Regions from separate parts of the Mesorhizobium sp. B2-3-14 genome, predicted to be linked through region 2. Evidence: predicted binding sites of a transcription regulator. Region 2 holds the regulator's gene; each other region holds the start of a gene.
What was found. Region 2 encodes PhoB, which activates phosphate uptake and scavenging genes when phosphate is short. Its sites were predicted from a motif close to TGTCATNNANCTGTCAT; they were not measured.
Positions count from the first base shown of each region.

Region 1: phnF (phosphonate metabolism transcriptional regulator PhnF) is a predicted target of PhoB. The motif match lies at 1,874-1,890, and genes of this name have one in related genera.
Region 3: phnC (phosphonate ABC transporter ATP-binding protein) is a predicted target of PhoB. The motif match lies at 2,447-2,463, and genes of this name have one in related genera.
Region 4: FJ950_RS19895 (acid phosphatase) is a predicted target of PhoB. The motif match lies at 4,184-4,200, and genes of this name have one in related genera.

Region 1 covers NZ_VFVP01000010.1:151,017-156,770, reverse strand. Annotated here, with positions in the region: gene FJ950_RS23475 (carbon-phosphorus lyase complex subunit PhnI) at 1-721, opposite strand, end outside; gene phnH (phosphonate C-P lyase system protein PhnH) at 723-1,334, opposite strand; gene phnG (phosphonate C-P lyase system protein PhnG) at 1,334-1,795, opposite strand; gene phnF (phosphonate metabolism transcriptional regulator PhnF) at 1,907-2,656, shown strand; gene FJ950_RS23455 (zinc-binding alcohol dehydrogenase family protein) at 2,659-3,675, opposite strand; gene FJ950_RS23450 (ABC transporter permease) at 3,740-4,705, opposite strand; gene FJ950_RS23445 (sugar ABC transporter ATP-binding protein) at 4,702-5,754, opposite strand, start outside.
Region 2 covers NZ_VFVP01000003.1:324,399-330,152, reverse strand. Annotated here, with positions in the region: gene xylF (D-xylose ABC transporter substrate-binding protein) at 229-1,269, opposite strand; gene FJ950_RS10465 (ROK family protein) at 1,535-2,770, shown strand; gene phoB (phosphate regulon transcriptional regulator PhoB) at 2,773-3,462, opposite strand; gene phoU (phosphate signaling complex protein PhoU) at 3,482-4,189, opposite strand; gene pstB (phosphate ABC transporter ATP-binding protein PstB) at 4,215-5,018, opposite strand; gene pstA (phosphate ABC transporter permease PstA) at 5,015-5,754, opposite strand, start outside.
Region 3 covers NZ_VFVP01000010.1:158,619-164,372, forward strand. Annotated here, with positions in the region: gene phnK (phosphonate C-P lyase system protein PhnK) at 1-225, shown strand, start outside; gene phnL (phosphonate C-P lyase system protein PhnL) at 272-979, shown strand; gene FJ950_RS23495 (DapH/DapD/GlmU-related protein) at 976-1,614, shown strand; gene FJ950_RS23500 (DUF1868 domain-containing protein) at 1,701-2,411, shown strand; gene phnC (phosphonate ABC transporter ATP-binding protein) at 2,542-3,399, shown strand; gene phnD (phosphonate ABC transporter substrate-binding protein) at 3,511-4,419, shown strand; gene phnE (phosphonate ABC transporter, permease protein PhnE) at 4,479-5,435, shown strand; gene phnE (phosphonate ABC transporter, permease protein PhnE) at 5,439-5,754, shown strand, end outside.
Region 4 covers NZ_VFVP01000007.1:257,393-263,146, forward strand. Annotated here, with positions in the region: gene FJ950_RS19870 (FAD-binding oxidoreductase) at 1-578, opposite strand, end outside; gene FJ950_RS19875 (XRE family transcriptional regulator) at 710-1,327, shown strand; gene FJ950_RS19880 (SDR family oxidoreductase) at 1,450-2,154, shown strand; partial or broken gene FJ950_RS19885 (GIY-YIG nuclease family protein) at 2,339-2,623, shown strand; gene FJ950_RS19890 (cytochrome-c peroxidase) at 2,819-4,087, opposite strand; gene FJ950_RS19895 (acid phosphatase) at 4,297-5,754, shown strand, end outside.

The DNA of each region.
Region 1 (5,754 bases), on a different contig from region 2:
GTTCGGGAACGTCGAGTTCCAGTTCGACCTCGCCGATGCGGATTTCGCCGACGAAGGGATGGTTGCGGGCATAGCCGCGCTGGGTGGAATAGCCGAGCGCCAGCAGAAAACCCTCGTCGCCGCGCGACAGTGCCTGCAGGCGGATGTCGCGCGCCATCGGGAATTCCAGCGGCTCGCGGGTGATGTCGCCGGGCACATGGTCCTGCGGCATCTGGCCATCGGGCTCGATCAGGCCTTCACGGGCGAGGATCGCCGAGACGCGCGGCATTGCCTGCGCTTCCGTCTCGCGCTGCAAGGGCTCGGCGACATCGGCGCCAGCGGCAAGTTCAGGGTCGAGCAACCGATGCGTGTAGTCGAAGGTCGGACCGAGCAACTGGCCGCCTGGCAGATCCTTGTAGGTCGCCGAGACGCGCCGTTCGACCAGCATGGCGCCGGTGTCGATCGGCTTGCTGTAGCCGAAGCGCGGCAGCGTTGTGCGGTAGGCGCGCACCAGGAAGATCGCCTCGATCATGTCGCCGCGTGCCTGGACGATGGCGAGTGCGGCCAGTTCACGGTCATAGAGCGAGCCTTCGCTCATCACCCTGTCGACGCCGAGCGCCAGCTGTTCGACGATCTGGTCGAGGCGAAGTGCGGGCACCGAGCGGTCGCCGCGCCGGCGATCGGCGAGCAGGCTGTGGGCGTTGGCAATGGCGGCCTCGCCGCCTTTTACCGCGACATACATTTTACACCTCCATCGTCTTGATGCGCGTCGTGCGCGGCAGGCAGGCTATGCCGTCCGATGTGGCGAGGATGATGTCGACGCCGCGCGGAAAGCGCCTGATATTCTGCTTCCACTGCTCGACGAAATGGCGCGGCATCCGTGCCGGCGCGATCGTGGCGCTGGTTTCAATGCCCGGGCCTTCCAGCAGTAACGGAGTGCCTGAAACGAGGTCGCCGACCTGCAGGATCAGCGTCGTCGATCGGTCGGGACAATCCTGCGTGCCCTGCGAAAAACCGTCGAGCGTCATCATCTCGGCCGGCGTGGCAACAAATGCGAAATGCGCGTCGGCCGGCGTGTTGGCCAGCGGCGCGCCGGTGTGGAAACCAAGCCAAGACCCGATCGCGGCGGAGGCATGCAGGGCCGGGTCGAGCCAGAGCGGCGTGTCGTTGTCGCATAGCGCCAGTGCTACGGCGCCCGACGTCGCCGAGAGCGGAGCCGGCGGGCGGGCCAGGGGTGGCAAGGGGTGGACACTGCCCGGCCGCGCCATGGCATCCATGACGGCCCGAAACACGGTCTGAGCGTTGAAGACCGGATCGGCGAAACCGCCCTCGATCGATTGCGCAGCGATATCCATCAATCTTCTCCGCGAACCATGGTGAAGAAATCCACCTTCGTTGCCGCCGTCTCGGCGCGGCGTTTTTCCTGGGCAGCGGCAAGCGCCGACCGCAAAGGCGCGATCAGCCTGGTCTCGACCTCGGTGCGGCGGGCAGGGTCCTGCCAGAGCGCGTCGGCTATTGCTCCCAGCTTCGCCTTCTGCTTGTCGCGGCCAAGCGCGTAACAATGGCCGACCTGCCCGGATGACAGCCGGACAGTGGCACGCGTGACGGTCGCCTCGCCGACATTGAAGGGCGCGCCGCCGCCGCAGATGCGGCCACGAAGCGTGACAAGGCCCGTCTCGGGACCGCGCAGAAGTTCGGCTTGCGAAGGCAGGCCAGACTCGTTCCAGAGCCGGACGATGTCGTCGCCGCTCGATTGCGCCAGCGTCGCCATGGCGGCCTTGCGCTCGGCCTGATCGCGGGCTTCCTGTCCTCGCATCGCCAACTTCCTCTCTGCTAAATTTGTCTATTGATATAGACAACTATACAAATTATACATATTACCTAACGCGAGTCCATGACGGGTGCGTGACAGGCCGGGGGGCAAAACATGATCGAGCATGATGTGGCCGACAGCATCGAGCGACGCAGCGGCGTCTCATTGTGGCGCCAGATCGCCGACAGGATCCTGCAATCGATTGCCGCCGGCGATTTCGCCGAAAATGCCGCGCTGCCGCCCGAAGTCGCGCTGGCCGAGCGCTACGGCGTTAACCGTCACACCGTACGCAGCGCCATATCGGCCCTTGTGCAGGAGGGCGTGCTGCGGGCCGAACAGGGGCGCGGCACCTTCGTCCTGTCACGCAAGCGGCTGTCGTATCCGATTGGCGCGCGGACACGCTTTTCGACTGGCCTGCAGGGGCAGACGTCGGAACGGCACGTCGTGCTGCTCGCTTCGTCGGTCGAGCCCGCCAGCCAGCGCGTGGCCGAAGGCCTTGGCCTTGCCCGGGGTGCCGAGGTGATCCGGTTGGAGACACGCGGCGAGGCTGACGGACGGCCAGTGTCGCGCGCCGCTGGATGGTTCGATGCCCGGCGCTTTGCCGGCATCGACAAGGCGATGGCGCAAACCGGTTCTATCACCGCCTCGCTCGCACGTTTCGGTATCGACGATTATCTCAGGCAATCGACCGTGCTCTCGGCGCGCCATGCCGACGCCGCCGATCTCGCCGATCTCGATCTGCAGCCGGGCGCCATCGTGCTGGTCACGGTTGCGGTCAACGTCACACCTGACGGCCAGCCGATCCAGTTTTCGGAGTCGCGTTTTCCGGCCGAGCGGGTGGAGTTGAAGCTGTCGGCGCTGTAGGGCTATCCGATCTCGATCACGGCCTTGATCAGGCCCGACTTTTCATGCGCCCAGCGTGCGAGATCTCCTGGCGTATCGGCCAGCGTGGTGCGGTGGGTGACAAGCTTGGCCAACGGCACGGCACCATTGCGGATCGAGGCCGCGACATGGTCGAAGTCGGCGCGCAACGCATTGCGGCTGCCGATCAATGTCATTTCTCGCTTGTGGAACTCGGGATCGGAAAAAACAATATCGTCCTTGACGACGCTGACCAGCACCAGCGCTCCGCCATGCGCGACGTGGGCAAAGGCCGATTGAACCGATCGCGTGTTGCCGGTGGCGTCGAAGACTACGTCGAAGCCTTCGCCGTCGGTCGCATCACGCACCAGATCGGACACGGGTCCTTGCGAGCCGTCGAGAATCGAAAAGCCGAGTTCACTCGCCGCGAAGACCAGTCTTTCGGTGCTCATATCGAGAAGTGTCACATCCAACCCGGCAATGCGGGCGAAGATGGCGGTGCCGAGCCCGATCGGGCCGGCGCCGATGACCAGGGTGCGGGCGCCAGGCTCGGCCCGGGCGCGCCGGACGGCATGCGCCCCGATGGCCAGGAATTCGACGGCGGCGGCGTCGGCGAGCGACAGGCCGTTGGTGGGATAGAGATTCTTAGCCGGCACCAGGATCTGTTCGCACATCGCGCCGTCGCGGTGCACGCCGAGCACTTCGATCCTGACACAGCAATTGGGCTTGCCGTGCCGGCAGGCGATGCATTTGCCGCAGGAAAGGTAGGGGTTGATGATCACCGGTTCGCCAAGGGCGAGGTCGACGCCTTCGCCCCGCTCGGTCACTGTGCCGGAGACTTCATGGCCCATGATGCGGGGATAGGCGAGGAAAGGGTGCTTACCCTCGAAGATATGGTAGTCGGTGCCGCAGATGCCGACATGACTGACCGCCACCAGGGCCCAGCCGGGAGGCGGGGCGCCGGGAGCCGGGTGGTCTTCGACAACAAGGTCGCCGGGCGAGCGGCAGACGACGGCTTTCATGCTTTGATCCAGTCTGTTCAAGAAATCGCCGGCCCGCGCCAGGCCGGCGATCGATTGGAATGCGTCATTTGCCGCGGCGGCGCAGTCCGTCGAAGTAGACGATGATGATGATCAGCGCGCCGGTGATGATGCGCTGCCAGAACGAGTTGACGTTGAGCAGGTTGGCGCCGTTGTTGATGGTGGCCAGGATGAAGGCGCCAAGCAGCGGCCCGTGCACCGAGCCGACCGCGCCGAACAGCGAGGTGCCGCCGATGACCGAAGAGGCGATCGCCTGCAGTTCCCAGCCCTCGGCCTGGGTCGGGTTGCCGATGCCGATGCGGGCGGCGAGCAGCACGCCGACGAAGGCCGCGCACAGGCCGGACAGCGTATAAGCCATGTAGATGGTGCGCTGGACATTGACGCCGGACAGGCGCGAGGCCTCGGCGTTGGAGCCGACCGAAAAGAGGTAGCGGCCCCAACGGCTGTGATGCAGGAAGACATAGGCGGGCACACCCACCAGGATCACCATCCAGAACAAATTGGGGATGCCGATAAAGGAATTGCGCGAGAAGGCGGTAAAGCTGTCGCTGTTGATGTTGATCGAGTTGCCGTTGGTCATCAAAAGGCCGATGCCGCGCAGCGAGGTCAGCGTCGCCAGCGTGATGATGAACGGCGGCAAGCCCATCTTGACGATGCCGAAGCCATGGAAAAGGCCGATGGCGACACCGACGAGCAAGGTGATCAGGATGGCGACCGCGATCGGAACGCCGGCATTGATCAGCATGGCGACGACGACGGTGGCGAAGCCGACCACCGCGCCGACCGACAGATCGATGCCGCCGGTGATGATGACGAAGGTCTGGCCGACCGCCATGATGGCGATCATCGAGCCCTGCCGCAGAAGATTGGCGATGTTGTTACCCGAGGCGAAGCTTGGCGTCGCCAAGGACAGGACGATCCAGAGCAGCACCAGCAGCGCCAGCAGCGTCAGCCCGAACAGGACGTTGTAGTTGCGCTTCGGTTTTTCGGCGGGGATCGCCTCGATGCTCATGTCTGTCCTCCCAGTTTTTCTTGTTTCTCGGCGAGCGCCTGCGTGAGAATGTCCTCGTGACTGGCGGTGTGGAACCCGTGCGTGGCCACCAGCTTGCCGCGCCGGAACACGTGCAGCGTGTCGGCCAGTTCGTAGACCTCCGGCAAATAGGACGAGATCAGGATGATGCCGGCGCCCTTCGACAACAGCTCGCCGAACAGGCGATAGATCTCCGCCTTGGTGCCGACATCGACGCCGACCGTCGGTTCGTCGAAGATGAACAGCTTGGCGCCGTGCGCCAGCCATTTGCCGATGACGATCTTCTGCTGGTTGCCGCCCGAAAGGCTCGACGCCAGCGCCCCGCGCGTCGGCGTCTTGATCCTCAGGCCGGCGATCTGACGGTCGGCCTCGGCCTTCTCTTTCGCATTCGAGATCAACAGATTGCTGGAGATGCGCTTGTAGATCGGCAAATTGAGGTTGAGGCCAACCGGCAAATTGAGGCAAAGGCCTTGGTCGCGGCGGCTTTCCGGCGCCAGTGCCATGCCGAGCTTGATGGCGTCGTGCTCGGAGTTGATCTGGACGTCCTTGCCTTCCCACAGGATCTGGCCGGCCGACTTCTTGTGACGTCCATAGAGCGAGGTGACGAACTCGCTGCGGCCGGCGCCGATCAGTCCGTAGAGGCCGACGATCTCACCGGCACGCACCGTCATCGAGATGTTCTCGAAGCCTTTGCCCGACAGGTTCCTTGTTTCGACGATCGGAGCGCCCGGCGTGAAATGCTCCTTGTGATAGACCTGTTCGATAGAGCGGTTGATCATCATCTTGACCAGCTCGGCATCATTGGTCTCGGCGATATTGCGTGTGCCGACCAGCGTGCCGTCGCGCAGCACGGAAACCCGGTCGGCGAGTTCGAAGACCTCCTCCATGCGATGGCTGATGTAGATGATCGTCACGCCTTCACCCTTCAGGCGCCGGATCAGCGTGAAAAGCTGGTCGGCCTCCTTGCGGGTGAGGTAGGCCGTGGGTTCGTCGAAGATCAGGAATTTGGTGCCGCGCACCGTGGCGCGGGC
Region 2 (5,754 bases):
CCCAGCGGCTTGCCGTCTGACGCGGAGCCGGACCAGAGCCCAGAAGTTAGCCGCCAGCGGCGGAAACACAAATCTTGTCGGGAAAACGCCGCGGCTTGGAAGCAATTCCAGGAAAAGTGCGTAAGGGTTTTTGTCCGGAATTGCGAAGACAAGGAAATTGGAACGGCCAGTGTTCAGAACACTGACCGTTCCACGCCGCGGCGTTTCCGACTTTTCAGGCGATCAAGCTCAGTTGCAGGCCGCGACGCTGCCCGCGGCAACGCCCGTGCAGACTTCGTCCTTCTTGATCCAGCCGGCGTCGATGACGAGGTTGAGATTGTCCTTGGTGATGGCCACCGGGGTCAGGAACAGCGACTTGACGGTGTTGCCGCCAGGCGTCGTGAAGTCCTTCACGCCGGCGATGTCGGTCATCTTCTTGCCGTCGGCGAGTTGCGAGGCGATCTCGGCGGCGTTCTTGCCGAGTTCGCGCGCGTCCTTCCACACCGACACGGTCTGGGTGCCGAGCGCGATGCGGTTGAGCGCGGCGTGGTCGCCGTCCTGGCCGGAGACCGGCACGGTGCCGGCGAGCCCCTGCGCCGTCAGCGCCGCGACGACGCCGCCGGCGGTGCCGTCATTGGCGGCGACCACGGCGTCCACCTTGTTGTCGTTGGCGGTGAGGAACTGTTCCATGTTCTTCTGGGCGTTGGCGGGCAGCCAGCCGTCCGTATAGGCTTCGCCGACATTCTTGATCTTGCCGCTGTCTATGGCCGCCTTCAGCAATTCCATCGAGCCCGAGAACAGGAAGTCGGCATTCGGATCGGCGCCGGAGCCCTTGATGAAGACGTAATTGCCCTCAGGCTTCACCTTGAACACTTCGCGGGCCTGCATGCGGCCAACTTCCTTGTTGTCGAAGGTCAGGTAGAAGACGTCCTTGTTCTCGATCAGGCGGTCATAGCCGACGACCGGAATGCCCTCGTCGAGCGCCTTCTGTACCGCCGGGCCGATGGCCGACGCGTCCTGCGCCAGGATGATCAGCGAATTGGCACCCTGCGAAATCAGGCTCTCGACATCGGTCAGCTGCTTGCCGGGATTGGACTGCGCATCGGCGGAAATGTACTTGTCGCCCGCGGCCTCGATCGCCTTCTTCATGGCCGCCTCGTCGGTCTTCCAGCGCTCCTCCTGGAAGTTGGACCACGACACGCCGATGACCTTGTCCTTTGCCTGCGCGACCGACGCCAGCGTCAGCGACATGGCGACACCCGCCAGAATGGCGACTGTGAATCTCTTCATGATATCCTCCCTGCGCCCGCGTGTGGCGCGACCAAACTGGCCCTAAGGCCGGCACAAAGGCCCTAATTTTTTCGAGCCTCGAAAAAACACTGGTCCATCGCCGGAACACTGTCAACATCGATTCTGACGGATTTTGAGGTGCCGGAAGCCTTTTTTCGAGCCCCGCAATAAATAAATGACAGCCCCAGCCGCTTCTGCCAGTATTCGACCCGTGCCGGAGGTGTTCGAGGGGGCGTCAAGAACCGCGGCGACGGGGAGGGAAATCATGTCGGTCGGAATCCGCCACGACGATCTGCGCCGGCGCAACCGCGCAATGGTGATTGGAGCCGTGCGCCGGGGTGGCCAGCCCTCGCGCACTGAGATCGCCGCCACCACCGCCCTGAGCCACTCGACCATATCGGCGATATCAGCCGACCTGATCGGCGAAGGTATCCTGAGCGAAGGCAAGCCGAACGAGGCCGGCTCACTGAAACGCGGCCGGCCGCAGGTGGGCCTTTGTCTCAACCCCGAGGCCGCGACGGTCATGACCGTGGTGCTGTCGCTGAATTTCCTCTCCGTCGCCGTCATCGACTACGCCGGCCAGGTGATATCGGAGGAGCAGCGCCGGCTGGACACGCTGACCATGTCGCGCGAGGCGCTGATCGGCGAATGCGTGGCCATCGTCCGGCGCCGCCTCGAGGATCCCGACCTCGATGTCGCCAGCATTGCCCGCATCGCGCTGGCGATCCAGGGCATCACCGACACCGAGGCGCGCGCCATGCTGTGGTCGCCGATCACGCCGCAGACGGACATTGCCTTCGCCGATATACTCGAAGCCGAATTCGGCATCCCCGCCACCATGGAGAACGACTGCAACATGATGGCTGTGGCGCTGCGCTGGCGCGACCCCGAGCGCTACCGCGACGACTTCATCGCCATCCTGCTCTCGCACGGCATCGGCATGGGCCTGGTGCTGAAGGGCGAGCTGTTCACCGGCACCCATTCCTCAGGCGGCGAGTTCGGCCACATGATCCATCGCCCCGGCGGCGCGCTCTGCCGCTGCGGGCGGCGCGGCTGCGTCGAGGCCTATGCCGGCAACTATGCCATCTGGCGTAATGCAGGACAGATGGGTGAGGACGCCAAACCGGTCGACGTCAGCGACGCCGACATGCGCGCATTGGCGGCCACGGCGCGCGAAAGAGACGGACCGGAGCGCGAGGCCTATCGCAAGGCCGGCGAGGCGCTGGGCTATGGCCTTGGCAGCTTGTTCGCGCTGATCGATCCGGCGCCGGTTGCGATGGTCGGCGTCAGCGCCGCCGCCTTCGATCTGATCGAGCCGGCCTTGCGTGAGGCCATCGCCCAGACCGCCGGCGGCCAGCATTCGACGTCGATTTCCTTCGATACAGAGCCGAACGAATTGCCGCTGATCCGCGAGGGCTGCGCCATGCGCGCGCTCACCTTCGTCGACCAGGAGATCTTCGCGCCGGGCGTGCAGGTGAGATCCGGCAAGAACGTGGCCTGATCTCAATCCTCGCGGATTGCGTAGCCCGCGCCACGGATGGTGCGTATCACATCGGGCATGCGGCCATTGTTGACCGCCTTGCGCAGGCGGCCGACATGCACATCCACGGTGCGCTCGTCGATGTAGATCGTCTCGCCCCAGACATTGTCGAGCAACTGGCTGCGCGAGAACACGCGGCCGGGATGGCGCATCATGAATTCGAGCAGCCGGAACTCGGTCGGTCCGAGCCGGATCTCGCTCTTCTTGCGATAGACCCGGTGCGATTCGCGGTCGAGCACGATGTCACCGACCTTGAGCACGCTGGACAGCACTTCCGGCTTGGCGCGGCGCAGCAGCGCCTTGACCCGGGCCATGAATTCCGGCGTCGAGAACGGCTTGACCAGATAGTCGTCGGCGCCGGTCGAGAGGCCGCGCACGCGGTCGCTCTCCTCGCCGCGCGCCGTCAGCATGATGATCGGCAATCGCTCCGTCTCGGGCCGCATGCGCAGGCGCCGACAGAGTTCGATGCCGGAAACCGCCGGCACCATCCAGTCGAGCACCAGGAGGTCGGGCACGTTTTCCTGGAGGCGTATCTCGGCTTCGTCGCCGCGTGTCACCACCTCGACCTGGTAACCCTCGGACTCCAGGTTGTAGCGGAGGAGCACGCCCAGCGGCTCCTCGTCCTCCACCACCATGATGCGTGGCGCGATCATCGATCGATCATCCCTGCCGTCAAGCCGCCGGCACCGACATCGCCGTCTCGTCCTGCTTCGGACGGTTGGCGGGCAGTTGCGTGCCGGTCAGCACATAATACGCATTCTCGGCGATGTTGGTCACATGGTCGCCGATGCGTTCGAGATTCTTGGCGCAGAACAAAAGATGCGTGCAAGCCGTGATGTTGCGGGGATCCTCCATCATGTAGGTCAGGAGTTCGCGGAAGACCGAAGTGTATTTGACGTCGATGCGTTCGTCGTCATTCCTGAGCTTGGCGAGGGCGGCGGCATCGCCGGCCGCATATTCCTCGACGACGCCCTGCACCTGGATCAGCACCAGCTGCGCCATGGAGTCGATGGAATGCGACAGGTCGCGCGGCGTGGCGGTGAGGCCGACCGAGCCGACGCGCTTGGCGATGTTCTTGGCAAGGTCGCCGATGCGTTCGAGATCGCCCGCCATGCGGATCGAGCCGACGACATGACGCAGATCGTCGGCCATCGGCTGGCGCTTGGCGATCAGGGTGATGGCGCGATCATCGAGTTCGCGCTGGCGCGCGTCCATGATGGCGTCGTCGGAGACCACGCGCTGTGCCAGCGCGTTGTCGGAATTCAGCAGCGCCTTGGTGGCGCCGCCGACCATCGTGCCGGCGAGATCGCCCATGTCGCTGATCAGCCTGCTGATCTGTCCGAGATCCTCGTCGAAGGCTGCGACTGTGTGTTCGGCCATGATCCTGGTCCTCGTATGCGTGAGATCAGCCGAAGCGGCCGGTGATGTAGTCCTGCGTGCGCTTCTCGCGAGGCGACGTGAAGATTTTCTCGGTTTTGTCGAATTCGACCAGCTCGCCCAGATACATGAAAGCCGTCTGCTTCGACACGCGCGCGGCCTGCTGCATGTTGTGGGTGACGATGACGATCGTGTAGTCGGCCTGCAACTCGTCGATCAATTCCTCGATCTTGGCGGTCGACAATGGGTCGAGCGCCGAGGCCGGTTCGTCGAGCAGGATGACCTCCGGCTTGACCGCCACGGTGCGGGCGATGCAAAGCCGCTGCTGCTGGCCGCCCGACAGGCTGAGGCCGCTGGCATTGAGCTTGTCCTTGACCTCGTTCCACAGCGCGGCGCGTTTCAACGCCTGCTCGACACGGCCGTCCATCTCGGCCTTGCCGATCTTCTCATAGAGCCGGACGCCGAACGCGATATTCTCATAGATCGACATCGGGAACGGCGTCGGCTTCTGGAACACCATGCCGATCTTGGTGCGCAACAGGTTGAGGTCCTGCGAGCGGTCGAGAACGTTCTGGCCGTCGAGCAGCACCTGACCCTCGGCGGTCTGCTTGGGGTAGAGCTCGTAGATGCGGTTGAAGACGCGCAGCAGCGTCGACTTTCCGCAACCCGACGGTCCGATGAAGGCCGTCACGCTGCGCTCGGGCAGCGACAAGGTGATGTCTTTCAGCGCCTTCGACTGGCCGTAGTAGAAATTGAGGTTCTTGACCTCGATCTTCGCCTTGGCGGCTGCCTCTGTCGCAATCGTCATGTCTGGAGACAACATCTGGCTCATTTGTCCTCTCTGCGTCCGGTCAGGCTGCGCGCAAAGATGCTGAGCGCGAGAACCGTCAATGTGATTATGAGTGCGCCGGTCCACGCCAGTTGCTGCCACTCCTCGTAAGGGCTGAGAGCGAACTGGAAGATGGTCACCGGCAGGCTGGCCATCGGCGCATTGAGATTGCTCGACCAGAACTGGTTGTTGAGCGCTGTGAAGAGTAGCGGCGCCGTCTCGCCGGAAATGCGGGCAATGGCCAGCAATATGCCGGTGACGATGCCGGACATCGCCGCGCGGTAGGCCACCGAACGAATCACCACCCAGCGCGGCGCGCCAATCGCCGTGCCGGCCTCGCGCAAAGCGTTCGGCACAAGGTTGAGCATGTCCTCGGTGGTACGCACCACGACGGGAATGACCAGGATGGCCAGTGCCACGGCACCGGCGATGGCCGAGAAATGCCCCATCGGCCGCACCATCAATTCGTAGACGAACAGGCCGATGATGATTGAGGGCGCCGACAGCAGGATGTCGTTGATAAAGCGCACCACGGTGGTGAGCTTCGAAAAGCGGCCATATTCGGCCATGTAGGTGCCGGCCAGCACGCCGATCGGCGTGCCGACGACGATGCCGATAATGGTCATCACGATGCTGCCGTAGATGGCGTTGAGCAGGCCACCGGCATCACCGGGCGGCGGGGTCATTTCCGTGAACACTGAGAGCGAAACGCCCGACAGGCCCTTATAGAGCAGCGCGC
Region 3 (5,754 bases), on a different contig from region 2:
TCGGTGCAGGCCCGCCTGCTTGATCTCTTGCGCGGCCTGGTCACGGACCTCGGCCTTGCCGCGATCGTCGTCACCCACGACCTCGCCGTGGCGCGACTGCTGTCGCAGCGCATGATGGTGATGAAGGACGGCCGCGTCGTCGAAAGCGGCCTCACCGACCGCGTCCTCGACGACCCGCGCGCGCCCTACACGCAATTGCTCGTTTCCTCGATTTTGCAGGTGTGATGATGGCGCGTGTCCCGCCGACGATTGACGATTGGAGAACCTTCTGATGCCGACCCCACTCGTTGTTTCCGACGTTGCCAAAAGCTTCACCATGCATCTGCGCGACGGCATCAAACTCCCTGTCGTCGCGGGTGTCTCGTTCTCGATCAAGGCGGGCGAATGCACCGTGCTTGGTGGTCCGTCCGGCGCCGGCAAGAGTTCGATCCTGAAGATGCTCTACGGCAACTACGCCGTCGACGAAGGCCAGATCATCGTCAGGCACGAGGACGGACTGATCGACCTCGCCCATGCCAGCCCGCGCACCGTGCTTGCCGTACGCCGGCAAACGATCGGCTATGTCAGCCAGTTCCTGCGCACCGTGCCGCGCGTCTCGGCTCTCGACGTCGTCGCTGAGCCACTGGTTGAACGCGGTGAGGAGCGCGAGGCAGCCCTAGCCAAGGCACGCGCGTTGCTGGCCCAGCTCAACCTGCCGGAAAAACTCTGGATGCTGCCACCGGCAACCTTCTCGGGCGGCGAGCAGCAGCGTGTCAACATCGCGCGAGGCTTCATCACCGAGCACCCCATCCTGCTGCTCGACGAGCCGACCGCATCGCTCGATGCGACGAACCGCGACGTGGTGATCGAACTCATCGCCGCCAAAAAGGCGGCGGGCGTCGCCCTGCTCGGCATCTTCCACGATCACGATGTGCGCGAGGCGGTGGCCGACCGCATCATCGACGTCACCGCCTTCGCTCCGGGAAAAATCGCCGCATGACCAGGAAGCTATCGGAGACGCCGCTGGTCCACCCGACGGCGGAGGTGCACAACTCGACACTCGGCCGCTGGACCGAGATCGCCGACCGCAGCCGGGTTTCGGAAAGCGAGATCGGCGACTATTCCTACATGATGCAGGACTGCGCGGTCTGGTGCGCGACGATCGGCAAATTTGCCAACATCGCCGCCAGCGTGCGCCTCAACGCCACCAACCACCCGACCTGGCGGCCGACGCTGCACCACTTCACCTACCGCGCCTCCGACTATTGGGACGACGCCGAGCATGAGAGCGAATTCTTCGCCGAGCGCCGCGCCAAGCGCGTCATCATCGGCCACGACACCTGGCTCGGCCACGGCTCGACCGTCCTGCCCGGCGTCACCGTCGGCGACGGCGCCGCCGTTGGCGCCGGCGCGGTCGTCTCGAAGGACGTCGCGCCCTACACGATCGTCGCCGGCGTACCGGCAAAACCGATCCGCGAGCGCTTCGACCGCCGCACCGCCGAGCGCTACCAGGCGCTTGCCTGGTGGGATTGGGATCACGCGAGGCTGCGCGCCGCGCTCGATGATTTTCGGGAGCTGACGGCCGAAGCGTTTTTGGAGAAACACGAAGAACGGGCATCGGGCAAAGAGGCATAGCCCTCACATCATCGTCATATCGCTGGCTTGTTCATACCCTTGACACAGGACTCGGACAGGACGCGATCTCCTTGAAGGAGATCGCCATGCTCGACACTGTCAGACCCTCGCTCGCCGGATTCTTTGCCGGCTCCAATCCGGCGTCGCCGGCGCATCTCGGCACGCGCTACGACGCGTCAGGCAACTTCCTCCTCGAGCCGGGCAACACCGTCGTTAGCCATCTGGTCAGCGGCTCGCCTTCGGAAGCGGTGGTGTTGGCCGTCCGCGAGAAGATGCTGGCAATGCCTGATGCCGACCGCCTCGCCTTCACGCCCGTTTCCAGCCTGCACATGACCCTTTTCCAGGGCATAATCGAATATCGCCGTCGCCTGCCCTTCTGGCCGCGGGACGTGCCGCTCGACACCAGCATCGACGCCATGACCCGCCTCTATCTGGAGCGCCTGAAGGGGTTCCAGGGCTTCGGCCCTTTCAACATCAAGGTGGCCGAGGTCCTGCCGACCGGCCTCACCGTTGCCGGCGCGACCGACGAGGATGCGCGCATCATGCGTGCATGGCGCGATGCGCTCGCGGTGCCGTTCGGCTACCGGCATCCCGATCACGACACCTACGTCTTCCACATCACCTTCGCCTATCAGATCCAGCGCTTTGATGATGATAGGGCCGCCGCGTGGCAGGCGCTGTTTGACGATTGCCTGGCACTTTTCGCGCGCCAGGCGCCGGTGATCGAGATCAAGGCTCCCGCCTTCTGCGCATTCCGCGACATGAAGCATTTCGAGGAATTGCTGGTGCTCGGCTGATCGCCCGCAAGGCGCCAGTCGCCGCGCCTGTGGAGCGTAACAAAACTGACATCATCGCGACACGGCAGGTTCATGTGGTTGCGTTAGGCGAGTGCCTGACGATCAATATGGACCGGACTGGAACCAGCCCATGTCAGCAAACTCTGCCACGCTCGAAATCCGCGGCGTCAGCCGACGATTTGGCAAGAACACCGCCGTCAGCGACGTCAGCATCTCGATCCCGCAAGGGCAGATGGTCGGCGTCATCGGTCGTTCGGGTGCAGGCAAATCCACTCTTCTTCGCATGATCAACCGTCTTGTCGACCCCAGCCAGGGGTCGATTTTTTTTGACGGCGCAGAGGTTTCCAGGCTGCGCGGGTCGCCGCTGCGGCGCTGGCAGCGCGACTGCGCCATGATCTTCCAGCAGTTCAACCTGGTGCCGCGCCTCGACGTGCTGACCAACGTGCTGCTCGGCAAATTGAACCACCGTTCGACCCTGTCCAATCTTCTGGGCATGTTTTCGCGCGCCGAGTGCGCGGAGGCGGTCGCCGCGCTCGAGCGGCTCGACATCGCCCGCACCGCACTTCAGCCCGCCGGCACGCTGTCGGGCGGCCAGCAGCAGCGCGTCGCCATCGCCCGCGCCATGATGCAGCAGCCCAGGGTGATCCTCGCCGACGAGCCGATCGCCTCGCTCGACCCGCTCAACGCCAAGGTGGTGATGGATTCTCTGCAGGACATCAATCTGCGCGAAGGCATCACCGTTGTCACCAATCTGCATACGCTCGATACCGCCCGCACCTATTGCAACCGCATCATCGGCATGGCCACCGGCAAGGTCGTCTTCGACGGGCCGCCCGAAGAGCTCGACCGCCAAGCCGTGCGTCTTGTCTACGGCGCCGACAGCAATGGCGGCGAGATATCGGAGGTCATCACCTCCACCAGCGTTGCCTTCAAGCAGAAGATCGCCGCATCCGCCGGACCGCTCGAGCCCGCATTCCCGGGATACTGAGCCCAGTAAGGGCCAATAGCGAGCAGCCTGGATCGTCCGTCCGCGTCAAGGGCACTTGTCAAGATCAAGAACGCTGCCGGCGCGGGGCCGGAACTTACAGGAGAGATATCAATGTTCAGGAAGATGGTTTTCGGTGCCGTTTCGGTGCTCGCCATGGCCACCAGCATGGCCCATGCCGCCGACATGAAGGAATTTCGCGTCGGCATTCTCGGCGGTGAAAACGAAACCGACCGGCTGCGCAACTACCAGTGCCTGGCCGATCACCTGAAGGCAGAGTTTGGCTTCGAGAAGGTTTCGCTGTTCCCCGCCGCTGACTATGACGGCGTCATCCAGGGCCTGCTCGGCGGCACGCTCGACTTCGCCGAACTCGGCGCTTCCGGCTACGCCAGCGTCTATCTCAAGGATCCGAAGGCGGTTACCCCGATCCTCACCACCAAGCAGACCGACGGCTCCACCGGCTACTATTCGATCGGGCTGGCGCTGAAGACGTCGGGGATCACCGACATCAAGTCGGCCAAGGGCAAGAAGCTCGGCTATGCCGATCCGGATTCGACCTCCGGCTATCTGATCCCGCTGACCCAGATTCCGAAGACCACCGGCGCCTCGAACGAGACCTACTTCGCGTCGACCCAGTTCAATGGCGGCCACGAAAACAACGTTCTGGCCGTGCGTGACGGTAAGGTAGATGTCGCGGTCGACGATTCCTCGGGCATCGGCGACTTCAAGAACGGCTACACCTCCGGCACCTTCCACAAGGAAGTCGCCAAGGGCGCCGTCGACCCTAACGACTTCGTCGAAGTCTGGCGCTCGGGCCTGATCCCGAATGGCCCGCTTGTCGTGCGCACCGCGATCGGCGACGACATGACCGCCAAGCTGGCGGCCTTCTTCACCGACCTGCCCAAGAAGGACAAGGCTTGCTTCGAAGGCGTCGAAGGCGGCGATTTCACCGGCTACGTTCCGGTGAAGCCGGACTTCTACAGCGTCATCGTCGAAGCCCGTAAGGCAGCCATCGGCGGCTAACGGCGAAATTGCAAAAGGGCGGTACCTCATCAAGTACCGCCCTTTTTGCATCTCCGATCATGACCCTTTCCGTGACAGCCCCCTCCGGCGCCACCCACGAGATGGCCGATGCCTGGCGACGCCAGACGTCGCTGCGCCGGTTCTATACCGTGCTCGGCGTCGGGCTGCTGCTTGCCGCGATGCTTTCCAGCATGTGGTTCGCCGACGAAGCCAACGCCGGGCACTTCTTCGACCGGCTGCGGCATATTCTGGATTTCCTGAGCTGGCTGGTCCCCAAGGACTGGAACGACGTCTGGCGGGCGCTGTTCGACATTGCCTCGCCGCATGATACCGGCACCCAGGAATTCAACTTCCCGCTCGGCCGCGTCTACGTCTGGGACGGTTTCTACATCCCCGAATATGTCGAGCTGATGCTGACCACCGTGAACGTGGCGCTGGTCTCGACCTTCATCGGCTTTGTCTTCGCCGTGCCCTTTTCCTTCATCGCGGCGCGCAACCTGACGCCTCATCCGGCACTGAGGCTGGTGGTCAAGCGCTTCATGGAATTGCTGCGTGCCTTTCCGGAGATCGTCATCGCCGGGCTGTTCGCGGCCATCGTCTCGACCGGTCCGATCGCCGCCATCATCGCCATCGGCCTGCATTCCATCGGCGCACTCGGCAAGCTGTTCTACGAGATCAACGAGAACATCGACATGCGAGCCGAGGAAGGCCTGCGCGCAGTCGGCGCCAACTGGTTCGAGCGGGTTCGCTTTGCCGGCCTGCCGCAGGTGTTGCCCAACTTCATGTCGTACACGCTGCTGCGCGTGGAGATCAACGTCCGCGTCTCGACCATCATCGGCGCCGTTGGCGGCGGCGGCATCGGCGAAGAGCTGAAGCTCTCGATCTCGCGCGGCTTCGGCGCCAAGACGCTGGCACTGGTGCTGCTCCTGTTCACCACCATCTTCATCATCGACCAGTTTTCCGCCTGGCTTCGTCGCAAGCTGGTCGGCGAACAAGCCTTCATGATGGGGGCGTAAATCATGGCGACCATGACCGCTGAGGAGATGCTGTCGATCGAGGCGCGCCACCCGCAGGTGTTCCGGCGCCCGGCATACAAGCGCTTCGGTCCGCTCCTTCTGTTCGTCGGCACTCTCCTCTATCTGATCTATGCCTTGTGGTTCTTCAGCCTGCCGCAGGTGCTGCGGGAATCGCACTGGGAGCGCCTGCCGCTCTTCCTGACACAATGGATCAGCTACGATCTGCAGCCGGAATTCCGTCTCGACCAGCCGGAGCTCACGCCCAAATACCCGCGCTTTTCCGCGCTGGGCGACAACCCGAATCCCGACTGGGTGGTCA
Region 4 (5,754 bases), on a different contig from region 2:
ACGACGATGTCAGCCGAGTAGACGCCGGCGCTTGTTTCAACCCTAAAAGCGCTGCCGTCGCGTGAGATGGCGCGGACCTCCTCGCCGGTGCGGATGGTGCCGCCGCCGGCTTTGAGCTTGGACGCGCAGGTCGCAAGCATCTTGTCCGTGTCGACATCCACCGCGTCCGGCTCATAGACGCCGCCGCATGTGGCTTGCTGGGCAATGACCGGAACCAGCGCGTGGAGCTCGGCCGGCGAGAGGCGGCGCACTGATGGAACCAGCGCCTGCAAATCACGAGCCAGCTTGTCGATGGCGGCATCGTCACCGGTCCATCCGACATGCAGCGCGCCACGCCGGTGGGCGACGAAACCGCCCTCGACGATTGCCTGCCGGCTGGCCAGCGTCAGCCCGCGCACGAGGCGGTTGCCATAGGTCTCGGTGAACAGAGCGGCGGAGCGTCCGCTGGCGTGGTAGCCGAGATGCGGTTCGCGCTCGATGACGGTGACTTCGGCCGAGGCCGCCACCTCGGCGGCAAGTGAGAGGCCGGCAATGCCGCCGCCGATGACGACAATCTTTTGGAAGGACTTTGACTGCATTCATCAGTCGTAAAAATATTTTCGTATCCAGTCAATATTTAGCGTATAAGAAAATTTCGGTGTTGTTGATGGCTGCGGGGAGTTCGACTACCTAGGGTGGAGCGGCGCGATCCCGCGCCTTGGAGCTGGCAATGTCGGAGCAACCCAATCTCGGTGATTGTCTGCGGGCTTTGAGAAAAACCCATGGCTGGACCTTGCAGGAGGTCAGCGCGCTCACCGGCGTCGCGGTGTCGACGCTGTCCAAGGTCGAGAACGACCAGATGTCGCTGACCTACGACAAGCTGCTGCAGATCTGCGAGGGGCTCGGCATCCATGTGACGGAACTGCTCAGCGGCGACCGCAAGCAGCCGGCAGCGCGCACCCGCCGCTCGGTCACCTCGCAGTCCAACACGCTGCGCCAGCTGACCCGAAATTATGACTACCGGTATCTCGCCACCGACCTGGTGCGCAAGCGCATGGTGCCGATTTACGCCTATGCGCGCGCCCGCACGCCGCAAGAATTCGGCCCGCTGACCAGGCATGCCGGCGAGGAATTCCTGATCGTGCTCAAGGGCGAGATCGAACTGCATACCGACCAGTACGCGCCGGTGCGGCTGAAAGCGGGCGAGAGCGTCTACATCGATTCCACCATGGGCCACGCCTATCTATCGGTGGGCGAGGGCGACGCCGAGATGCTGTGCGTCTGCTCCGGCGACGAGCCCGACATGGAAGGCACGCTGCTGAGCGAGCTGGAGACGGTTGAAGGATAGGGCGCAGCTCACCGCGCAAGTTTTCTGCAGCTCGATTCAGGCTTTCTCGTTCGAACTGCGCGGCGAAACCGGCTATAGGACCGCTGAAACCGTAGCTCCCGCCAATCTGAAAAGGAAATCCGATGAGTGTAGAAAAGACAGCCGTCATCGTGGCCGGCGGCAGCGGCATGGGGGCGGCGGCGGCCAAACGGCTGGCGGCGGATGGTTTCAAGGTCGCCATCCTGTCCTCGTCCGGCAAGGGCGAGGCGCTGGCCAAGGAGCTTGGCGGGCTCGGCGTCACCGGCTCCAACCAGTCGAACGACGATCTGCAGCGGCTCGCCGACCTGACCCTGGAGCGCTATGGCCGCATCGACGTGCTGGTCAACAGCGGCGGCCATGGACCGCGCGCGCCGATCCTGGAGATCACGGACGAGCAGTGGCACACCGGCATGGACGTCTACCTGATGAACGTCATCCGGCCGGTGCGCATCGTGGCGCCGCAGATGGTCAAGCAGAAGGGCGGCGCCATCATCAACATCTCGACGGCCTGGGTGGCAGAACCGAACGCGATGTTCCCGACCTCGGCCGTGTTCCGCGCCGGCCTTGCCGCCTACGCCAAGATTTTCGCCAACACCTACGCGGCCGACAATGTGCGCATGAACAATGTGCTGCCCGGCTGGATCGACAGCCTGCCCGCCACCGAAGAGCGCCGCGACAACGTGCCGATGCAGCGCTATGGCACATCAGAGGAGATCGCCGCGACGATCGCGTTTTTGGCGTCGGACGGGGCAGGGTATATTACCGGGCAGAATATCCGCGTGGATGGGGGTGTGATCCGGGCGCTGTGAGGGGCGGCTGGCGGCGATCCCATACCTCTCAGATTAGCCGAAGCCCTCCCTGCCTTCGTCATCCTAGGCGTAGCAAGGAGCGAAGCGACGCCGCGCAGACCCTAGGATCCATGCCGCGACGTTGGCCGAAAAAATACGGCGAACGAGGATAGTCCCCGGACGGGTTGGCGGTTACCGTCAACGCATGACCGGCTATGTTTACATGACCGCGAGCCAGAAGGGCGGCACCATCTACATCGGTGTCACCAACGATCTCGGTCGCCGCATGCCGGAGCACAAATCCGGCGAAGGTTCGCGCTTCACCAGGCGCTACGGTGTGCAGCGGTTGGTCTGGTACGAGGAACATTTCGACATTCGTCACGCCATTCAACGCGAGAAATCGCTGAAGCGCTGGTCGCGACAATGGAAGATCGAACTGATCGAGAAGACCAATCCGGAATGGTTCGAGCTGTTTCGCGGAACAGGTTGGTCGCGGTTTGATGGCGTTTCGTCGGAGGTTGGAGCCAGGTTCGGCACAGTTTTTACCCGTCGCAAGCGTCGCGGCATGGATCCTAGGGTCTGCGCCGCGTCGCTTCGCTCCTTGCTCCGCCCTAGGATGACGAAGCGAGGGAGGGCTTCGGCTAATCCCCACGTCAACTAGCGACCCTTACGACGGCTTCCCAGTTCACTGCGACCGCTTCGCCGCCTGATCGGCATCCGTCAGCGTCTGCAGAAACGCCACGATGTCGTCGATCTCGGCGTCGTTGAGCGCCGGCTTGTCGCCGGGTTTCTTGCCGCCGAAGGGCGGGTCTTGATTCAAGTTCGGCCAGTAAGCCTTTGGCAAATCGTCATATTTATCGACCGTACCGTAAGCGTTTTTCGGGTACCAGCGGCCGGGGTCGGTGTCGCGGCTGGCGTAGAAGGCCACCGCTTTGCGCAGCGTGTGGAAATATCCGTTGTGGAAGAAGCTCTTGCGCAGCGCCACGTTGCGCAGGGTCGGTGTCTTGAACAGGCCGCAATAGTCGGTGCGGCCACGGAAATCGGTGCGCAGCGGGCCGCACAGGCCGAGATCGACATAGGCCGGGTCGGCGTTGGCCGGGATCGCCGGGTTGCGCGGCACGGCGATGGCGATCAGGCCGAAATCGGTGAATTGCGGCGGCTCGCCGTCATTGGCCGGTTCGCTGAGGTGGCAGGAGGCGCAATTGCCTTTCGCCTCGTCCTCGAACAGTTCGCGGCCATGCAGTTCCCGCGCCGACAATGTCGCCTTGCCGGCGAGGAAGGCGTCGTAGCGGCTGGAATAGGGGTAGAAGTCGACCGCGCTCTGCTCGAACGTGCCAAGCGCCTCGGCGGCGGCGTCGAAGGCATCGCCCGGGCGGTCGAAGACATCATTGCCGAAGGTTGCCTTGAACTCGTCGGCATAGGCTGACTTGCGCAAGGCCGCGGAGACGGCTGCTTCATCCTTGTTTGCCATCTCGAACGGCGAGAGCAGGGGGATTTTCGCCTGGTCCCCACCGTGATCGGCGCGGCCGTCCCAGGTCAGACCGCCGGTCGGGCCATTGTCGACGCTCTCGTCGCCCTCGTCCTCGGAATCGTGGAAATGCTCGGTGAAGGCGGGCGCGGCCTGGATGTAGCGCAGCGACGGTACCGCGCGCACGCCGGACTGGTCGAGGTTCGGGCCGCCCATCTCGACGGGAGCTGCCGAGGCCGGACCGAAGGCATGGCGTGGATCGTGGCAGGAGGAACAGGCCTGTTTTCCCGAAGCCGAGAGCGCCGGGTCGAAGAACATCTTTCGCCCCAAGGCAGTCAGCGCCTCGGCGCGCGCGAAGGTTTGCGCACGCGATAGCGGACCGGGATGGACGCCGTCCGGCCCCGCCGTATTCGGGGGTGCGGCAAAGCCAAAGGTCGAGATCGCGGCACTCGCGATCACCAGGCTTTTCCATCGTCTCGTCATCATGGGGCACGGTCCGCTTTGGCCCGGAAATAAGAACGCAGTGCAACGGATTGATGACCGGTCCCAGTGCTCACGAAACCGTGTTCGCCGCGGCGGCGGATGTCACAAAGGTGACAAGGCCTCCACGTTAGCTGCCCATGGTTCCCGCGCCGTAGCCCCATAGCCCATAGCCCTATAGCCCCATAGCCACAGTCAAGCCACGAGGTCTTCCCATGACGAGGCTCAAGTTCCTCACTTCCTTCTGTCTGGCCGGTTCGGCCTTGTTTCCCCTTGCGGCCGCCAATGCCGCCCCTCCCGGCTTCGACAAGATCGACACCGTCGTCGTCATCTATGCGGAGAACCGCAGCTTCGATAATCTTTATGGTGGCTTCCCCGGCGCCAATGGACTGGCCAATGTCTCGGCCGACCAGGCGCGTCAGCTCGACCGCGACGGCAAGCCGCTGACCGAACTGCCGCCGGCCTGGGGCGGGCTGACCGGAAAGGGCGTCACGCCCGTGGTGACGGAGGCGCAGACCGCGCATCTCGCCAACGCCGCCTTCGCCATCGACGATCCCAAGGGCTTCAACGAAGGCACCAATGTCATCACCCACGATTTGTGGCACCGTTTCTACCAGGAGCAGATGCAGATCGACGGCGGCAAGAACGATAAATTCGTCGCCTGGGCCGATTCCGGCGGGCTGGTCATGGGCCATTATGACGGCTCGATCCTGCCGATGTGGCAGATAGCCAAGAAATACGTGCTGGCGGACAATTTCTTCCAGGGCGCCTTTGGCGGTTCCTTCCTCAACCATTTCCAACTCGCCTGCGCCTGTACGCCGGTCTATCCGCATGCCGATACCGGTCCGATCAAGGGCCAGATCGCCGTGGTCGAGGCCGACGGAACGACCTTGAAGGTGGCCGACAATTCGCCGCCGTCGGCGCTGGGCGGCGTGCCGAAATTCGTCAATGACGGCGCCATCACGCCCGATTTCTACGCCGTCAACACCATGCAGCCGCCCTATCAGCCGAGCGCCAACAAGCCTGCCGAGGGCGGCGACAAGGCGCTGGCCGATCCGGCCGCGCCCACCACGCTGCCGCCGCAGCACGACATCACCATCGGCGATCTCCTGTCGCTGAAGGGGGTCGACTGGGCCTGGTACGCCGGCGCCTGGCAGGCTACCCTCGACGGCAAGAACGCCACGCCGGTGCCGAACTTCCAGTTCCACCACCAGCCGTTCAACTATTTCGCCGCCTACGCGCCCGGCACCGCCGCGCGCACCGAGCATCTCAGGGATGGCGGCCTGGATGGCGTCGAGTTCATCAAGGCGATCGACGACGGCAAGCTGCCGCAGGTCGCCTTCTACAAGCCGCAGGGCAATCTCAACGAGCACTCAGGCTATGCCGACGTGACATCGGGCGACCGGCATCTGGCCGACCTCGTCGCGCATCTGGAGAAGAGCCCGCAATGGAGCCACATGCTGGTCGTCATCACCTATGACGAGAATGGCGGGTTCTGGGATCACGTCGCGCCGCCCAAGGCCGACCGCTGGGGCCCGGGCAACCGCATCCCGGCCTTCATCGTCTCGCCCTATGCCAGGATGGGCACGGTCGACCACACGCAATACGATACGACGTCGATCCTGCGCTTCATCACCGCGCGCTACGATCTGCCGGTGCTGACGGGCATCGTC